DNA from 2 places in the Clostridium chromiireducens genome. Region 1 is predicted to be linked to the other one. Evidence: riboswitches for the same ligand, from Rfam matches in the RefSeq annotation. Region 1 holds a riboswitch; the other holds the start of a gene.
The links. A riboswitch is a leader RNA that binds a small molecule or an ion and turns the genes downstream of it on or off. The one in region 1 is predicted to bind ZMP and ZTP.

Region 1 (3,525 bases):
TCTACGTAAACTTTAGCTACATATTCCATTACCTTATCATAATTTGCTTTAACTTTATCAAAATCAAGAACTTCTTCATCTGTAAGTTTTGGAATTCCTGGCACTACCTTAATGCCTTTTAATTCATCTACTCCACCATTTATAGCATATAAAAGTGATTTAGCTATATTTGCTCTAGCTCCAAAGAATTGCATTTGCTTACCAACTTTCATTGCTGATACACAGCAAGCTATTGCATAATCATCACCATATACTGGTCTCATAACTTCATCATTTTCATATTGAATAGAATCTGTTTTTATTGAGATTTCTGCACAATATTTCTTAAAGTTCTCTGGAAGTTTATCTGACCATAAAACTGTAAGGTTCGGTTCAGCTGATGTTCCTAAGTTTATTAAAGTATGAAGATATCTAAATGAGTTCTTAGTAACAAGTGACTTACCGTTTATGCCCATACCTCCAATTGATTCTGTTACCCAAGTTGGATCCCCACCGAATAACTCATTATATTCTGGAGTTCTCAAGTGTCTAACTAATCTTAATTTTATAATTAATTGATCTACTATTTCTTGAGCTTCTTTTTCTGTAATTAATCCTGCTTCTAAATCTCTTTCGATATAAACATCTAAGAAAGTAGAAGTTCTTCCAAATGAAGTTGCAGCACCATTGTTTTCTTTAATACCCGCTAAGTATCCAAAGTATAAATGCTGAGCAGCTTCTTTTGCATTTTCTGCTGGCTTAGATATATCAATTCCATATTTAGCTGCCATTGATTTCACTTCACCTAAAGCTCTAATCTGCGTAGAAACTTCTTCTCTTTTTCTTATTAATTCGTCAAGCATATCACCATTTAGGTTATCAAGATCCTTTTTCTTTTCTTCAATTAAGTAGTCTATACCATAAAGGGCCACTCTTCTATAGTCACCTATTATTCTTCCTCTACCATAAGCATCTGGAAGACCAGTTAATAATCCTGCACTTCTTGCAGCTCTTATTTCCCTTGTATATCCATCAAATACACCCTCATTGTGAGTTTTTCTGTATTTTGGAAAATACTCTTCGATATTCTTATCTAGTTCATATCCATATTCTTTTAGAGAGCTTTGAACCATTCTCATTCCACCAAATGGATTCACAATTCTTTTAAGAGGTGCATCTGTTTGAAGTCCAACTATAACTTCGTTATCTCTATCTATATATCCAGCATCATAATTATCAATTCCTGATACTCTATCTGTTGCAACACCTATGATTCCTTTTTTAACTTCCTCAACAATTAGCTCATATGCTTTTGTCCATACTTTATTTGTTTTCTCAGTTTTATCTTCTAGAAAGCTTGAATCACCTTCAAATAACTTATAATTTTTTTGTATAAAGTTTCTTACGTCAATCCCCTCTTGCCAAGTTCCACCTTTGAAGCCTTCCCATTGTTTAAACATAATTTTTTCCTCCTTAAAAACAAATTTAATCACATAATTTTTTCCATATAAAAAAGCCGACAATCCAGGCTTTTTTGCCCAGACGGTCGGCTCTTTGGCATATAATATAATATATTATGCCTTAGTCATACTTCATGTGGTAACTCCACTTCCGTCAGTCATATGACCAAATCTTAATATAAGAATAATACGAACCTATTTAGTTTGTCAACATGAATTAATATCCAAATATCTCTTTTTGATATTTTTTTATTAATTCTTTATCTGCCGCTTCTACATTTTCAAGTGGATATTTAAGCCCTAACACTTCATACTTATTTGCACCTAATAAATGATATGGAAGCAACTCTACTTTCTCAACATTAGGTATCTTATCTATATATTTCTTAAGTTCCTTTAAATGCTCTATATCGTCTGTTAATCCTGGTACTACAACGTGCCTTATCCACATTTTTGTATTATTCCTCTTCATTGCTTCTAAGAATTTCAATGATTCATCTATATTCATTAAAGTCACATTTTTATATCCTTCTGAAGTAAAATGTTTTATATCAAATAAGACTAAATCAGTATATTTTAATATTTCATCATAATTTCCAAATCCGTAGCCTGCTGTATCAATACAAGTATTTATTCCTTTGCTCTTGCATAATTTAAGAGTTTCTAAAAGAAATTCCGGTTGCCTTAAAGGCTCTCCTCCTGAAAATGTAACTCCTCCACCACTGCTTGCGAAATAAGTTTTGAATCTTTCTATCTTCTTTACTAACTCCTCTGGAGTATATTCTTCTCCACCACTAGCTGACCAAGTATCAGGATTGTGGCAATACTTGCATCTTAATGCACAACCTTGTAAAAATACTACAACTCTAATTCCAGGCCCATCTACAAGACCCATGCTCTCTATTGAATGAACGTTACCTTTCAACATTTATTACACCCCCTATATTTATTATACTTTAAAACTGTATTTAAATTTATTATTTCCTTGAATTAAGGTTATTAACATTTAATAACTTGTATATATGAAAAATACATACTTTATTACTTAATATTAATGAATTCTATACTTATTCATCTTAAAGCAAAAGAAGGGAAAGTCAACCTCCCCTTCTTCCAATAATTTATTTTATTTTTTATAATTTATATCGCTATAACTGCAATTAGATGCTTTGGTGGAAAGTTCTGCTTATAACTTCTAATTGTTGTTCTTTTGATAATCTACTGAAGTTAACCGCATATCCTGAAACTCTAATTGTAAGTGTTGGGTACTTATCTGGATTTTCCATAGCATCAATTAATGTTTGTCTGTTAAGAACATTAACATTTAAGTGATGAGCACCTTGAGTGAAGTATCCATCAAGTATTGCCACTAAGTTGTTAACTTTTTGGTGTTCATCTTTTCCAAGTGCATCTGGAACTATTGAGAATGTATTAGATACACCATCTTGGCAGATTTCATTGTATGGAATCTTAGCTACAGAATTAAGTGATGCCAATGCTCCATTTATATCTCTTCCATGCATTGGATTTGCTCCTGGTGCTAAAGGTTCACCCTTCTTTCTACCATCTGGAGTTGTACCTGTTTTCTTACCATACATTACATTTGATGTTATTGTAAGTGCTGATAATGTATGCTTCGCATCTCTATATAATGGGTGTTTCTTAAGCTCATTTGAGAACTTAGTAACTAATGCTACACCTAAATCATCTGCTCTATCATCATCATTTCCGTATTTAGGGAAATCTCCTTCAACTTCAAAATCTATTGCTATACCTGCTTCATTTCTTATAGGTTTAACTTTTGCATATTTAATTGCTGATAATGAATCTATAGCTACTGAAAGTCCTGCAATACCAAATGCCATTAATCTTTCAACTGCTGTATCATGAAGTGCCATTTGACTTGCTTCATAAGCGTATTTATCATGCATAAAGTGAATTATATTCATTGTATCTACGTAAACTTTAGCTACATATTCCATTACCTTATCATAATTTGCTTTAACTTTATCAAAATCAAGAACTTCTTCATCTGTAAGTTTTGGAATTCCTGGCACTACCTTAATGCCTTTTAATTCATCTACTC
Region 2 (3,525 bases), on a different contig from region 1:
TAAATGCAAAAGGAGCTACTACATTCGGAATAGCAGCAACGACAGTTCAAATTATTAAGGCGGTATTACGTGATGAAAATAAAGTGATTCCTGTATCCGCCATGCTTAATGGTGAATATGGTGAAAAAGATATATACATGGGAGTACCAGCAGTTTTAAATAGCCAAGGAGTAAAAGAGCTGGTTGAGTATCATTTAGCTGATAATGAAATAGTGGAACTGAAAAAATCTATTGAAATTATTAAAGAATATAATGATAAGCTTAAATTATAGAAATATTAGTTAAAATAGAATGAGATTTACTGACCACAATTTTGTGGTCAGTAAATCTCATGTTTGTCTTTTAACAAATTAAAATATATAATTTAGAATTAGCATAAATTTGGTTTTTTATTCGGTTATGAGTGGGGTGACAGCGTGGAAATCGCAATAGCATTTATAGTTTGTTTTTTATTATTAATCTGTAGTTCTATTAAAGGGATTTTTGTGGGATATTCCCTAAGTATAGGTTTATTGATGTTTATAATTTTAGCTTGCAAGAGGAAATTTAAATTAATGGATGTCTTAAGGATGGCTTATAATGGGGGAAAAAAGTCCTTTATTGTACTTCAAATATTTATACTAATCGGTGCAGTAACATCCACATGGATGGCGTCAGGAACAGTCCCAGCAATAGTTTATTACGGAATTAAGCTATTGGATCCAAACACATTTATAATATCTGTGTTTTTAATATGTTCTGCTGTATCATTTCTTTTAGGAACATCTTTTGGGACTGTAGGAACAGTTGGAGTAGCTTTTATGGTTATGGCAAGAGGGGGAGATGCTAACTTAAGTTTAGTTGCAGGTGCGATACTTTCAGGAGCATACTTTGGTGATAGATGTTCTCCTATGTCTTCAAGTGCTAATCTTGTTGCAAATATTACGGAAACAAATTTGTATACAAATATTAAAAATATGTTTAGAAGTTCTAGTATACCGTTAGTAATAGCAGTTTTTATATATTTAATTTTTTCGTTTATGTTTCCACTGAATGTTGTTCAGAGTAATATAAGTTCAGAGATTGTTAAAACATTTGATATAAGTATAATTACTCTAATACCGGCGTTGATAGTATTGGTCTTTTGTATATTTAGGATAAATGTAAAAGTGTCTATTGCTATTAGTATAATTGCAGCTTCTATTATAAGCATGGCTATTCAGCAGAATTCAGTAATTGATATAATAAGGTATATAATTATGGGATATGATTTAAAAACTGATTCGATTTTAAGTGAAATAATTAAAGGCGGAGGCATAGTCTCAATGCTTAAATCAGCTTATATAGTATTTGTATCTTCTGCTTTTACTGGTATATTTGAAGGTACAAAAATGTTGGAAAGTCTTGATAGTATTACTAACAAGTCAGATAGCAGGGCAGGAAGCTTTTTTACTACAATAATTGTGAGTATTATAACGTCAGCTTTTGGGTGCACTCAAACCTTAGCATTGATACTTACCCATATGTTAGTCAAAAAGAACTATGAAGAAAATGGAATAAATAAAGAAAGTTTAGCTTTAGATATAGAGAACTCAGCAATAGTTATAGCACCATTAATACCTTGGAATATTGCTTTATTAGTACCGTTGGCTACTTTAAATGCGGGAGAAAGTGCAATTCTGTATGCTTTTTACTTATACTTAATTCCATTAACAAGTGTACTGTATTTTAAAATGAGGAATTCTAAAAAACTTGCAATACAAGACTAATAAATATTTACATACTTTATTAAATTAAAATACCTGCACTTTTGGGTAAGTGCAGGTATTTTTTAGTGCTCTTGCAAGCTATCTAAAGATATTTCTCGTGACTTTTTAGGTTGATTATTGAAATGTATATTAGCAGTATTATTATTCTAATTGACAGGGCTGTGTATGAGTGATAGCATTAAAAATATATTAGTTATACAACTGACGGAAGTGGAATAAACCACATGAAGTATAACAAGAAGAAGCCGACCGTCTGGGCAAAAGTCCGGACAGTGGGCTTTTTTATTGTGAAAAGGAGTGTGCTAATGTAATGAAAGAAATTAAATTAAAGTATGGATGTAACCAGAATCAAAGTTCAGCAAGAATTTATACAGAGAATTGTGAATTACCTATAAAAATTCTAAGTGGAACACCAGGTTATATCAATTTGTTGGATGCATTTAATAGCTGGCAACTTGTAAAAGAATTAAAGGAAGCAACTGGGTTAGCATCTGCAGCATCTTTTAAACATGTAAGTCCAGCAGGAGCTGCTGTAGCAGTTCCATTGAATGAAACATTGAAAAAAATATATTTCGTGGAAGACTCAAACCTATCAGATATTGCTACAGCATATGTAAGAGCAAGAGGAGCAGACAGAATGTCATCCTATGGTGATTTTGTGGCACTATCAGATGAGTGCGATGAACAAACTGCAAAATTATTAGCGTTAGAAGTTTCAGATGGAATAATAGCACCAGCTTATTCCGAAGAGGCACTAAATATATTAAAAAATAAACGCAAAGGAAATTACTTGATAATACAAATAAATGAATCTTACAAACCTAAAGAAATAGAAAAAAGAGAGATTTACGGAATAACTTTTGAGCAAGAGCGCAATGATATAAAAATAACAGAAGCTATGTTAAATGATTTACGGACTAAAAATAAAATAATACCTAATAATGCAAAAAGAGATTTAATTGTATCTTTAATTATATTGAAATATACGCAATCAAATTCAGTATGTTACGTAAAAGATGGGCAAGCGATTGGAATTGGTGCAGGACAACAGTCAAGAATTCATTGTACAAGGTTAGCAGGAAATAAAGCTGATATATGGTTTTTAAGACAAAGTTCTAAGGTTATAAACCTTCCTTTTAAAAGAGAGATTAGAAGGGCAGATAGGGATAATGCTATAGATATTTATATTTCAGAAGATTATGCAGAGTTATTAGCTGATGGAGTATGGGAAAAATTTTTTGTTGAAAAACCAAATCCATTCACTAGAAAGGAAAAGAAAGAGTGGATGGAAAAATTAAATGATGTATCATTGGGATCGGATGCATTTTTTCCTTTTGGTGATAACATTGAGCGTGCAAGGAAGAGTGGTGTTTCTTATATAGCTCAATCAGGTGGATCTATAAGAGATGATAATGTGATTGAAACTTGCGATAAATATAATATCGCTATGGCTTTTACAGGAATACGTCTTTTTTATCATTAGGATAAATTATTAATAAATATTTCGCGCAAAATAAAAACCATAGATGAGCCTATATTAAATAAACCCATCTATAGTCATTAAATAAAGTCACTAACAGTTCTACTAACACCAATATAGATAACTAGTATCTAATTATAATCATTTAACCATAATTAAACTGTTCACTACCCATAGTGATATTTTGTTTAATTATATAAGATACTACATGATCATATATAACCTTTTGATTATACATGATTATTTTATCACCTGATATAATCGTCGCTTAACCCTATAAGCAGGTATCAAATAATT

Region 2: another riboswitch for ZMP and ZTP. It lies ahead of D2A34_RS00025 (phosphoribosylaminoimidazolecarboxamide formyltransferase); the one in region 1 lies ahead of pflB (formate C-acetyltransferase).

The regions. Positions count from the first base shown of each region.
Region 1 is NZ_QXDJ01000002.1:355,554-359,078, reverse strand. Features, by position in the region: gene pflB (formate C-acetyltransferase) at 1-1,439, opposite strand, end outside; ZMP/ZTP riboswitch at 1,509-1,611, opposite strand; gene pflA (pyruvate formate-lyase-activating protein) at 1,657-2,367, opposite strand; gene pflB (formate C-acetyltransferase) at 2,600-3,525, opposite strand, start outside.
Region 2 is NZ_QXDJ01000001.1:7,884-11,408, reverse strand. Features, by position in the region: gene D2A34_RS00040 (L-lactate dehydrogenase) at 1-272, shown strand, start outside; gene D2A34_RS00035 (Na+/H+ antiporter NhaC family protein) at 516-1,748, shown strand; ZMP/ZTP riboswitch at 1,936-2,014, shown strand; gene D2A34_RS00025 (phosphoribosylaminoimidazolecarboxamide formyltransferase) at 2,059-3,231, shown strand.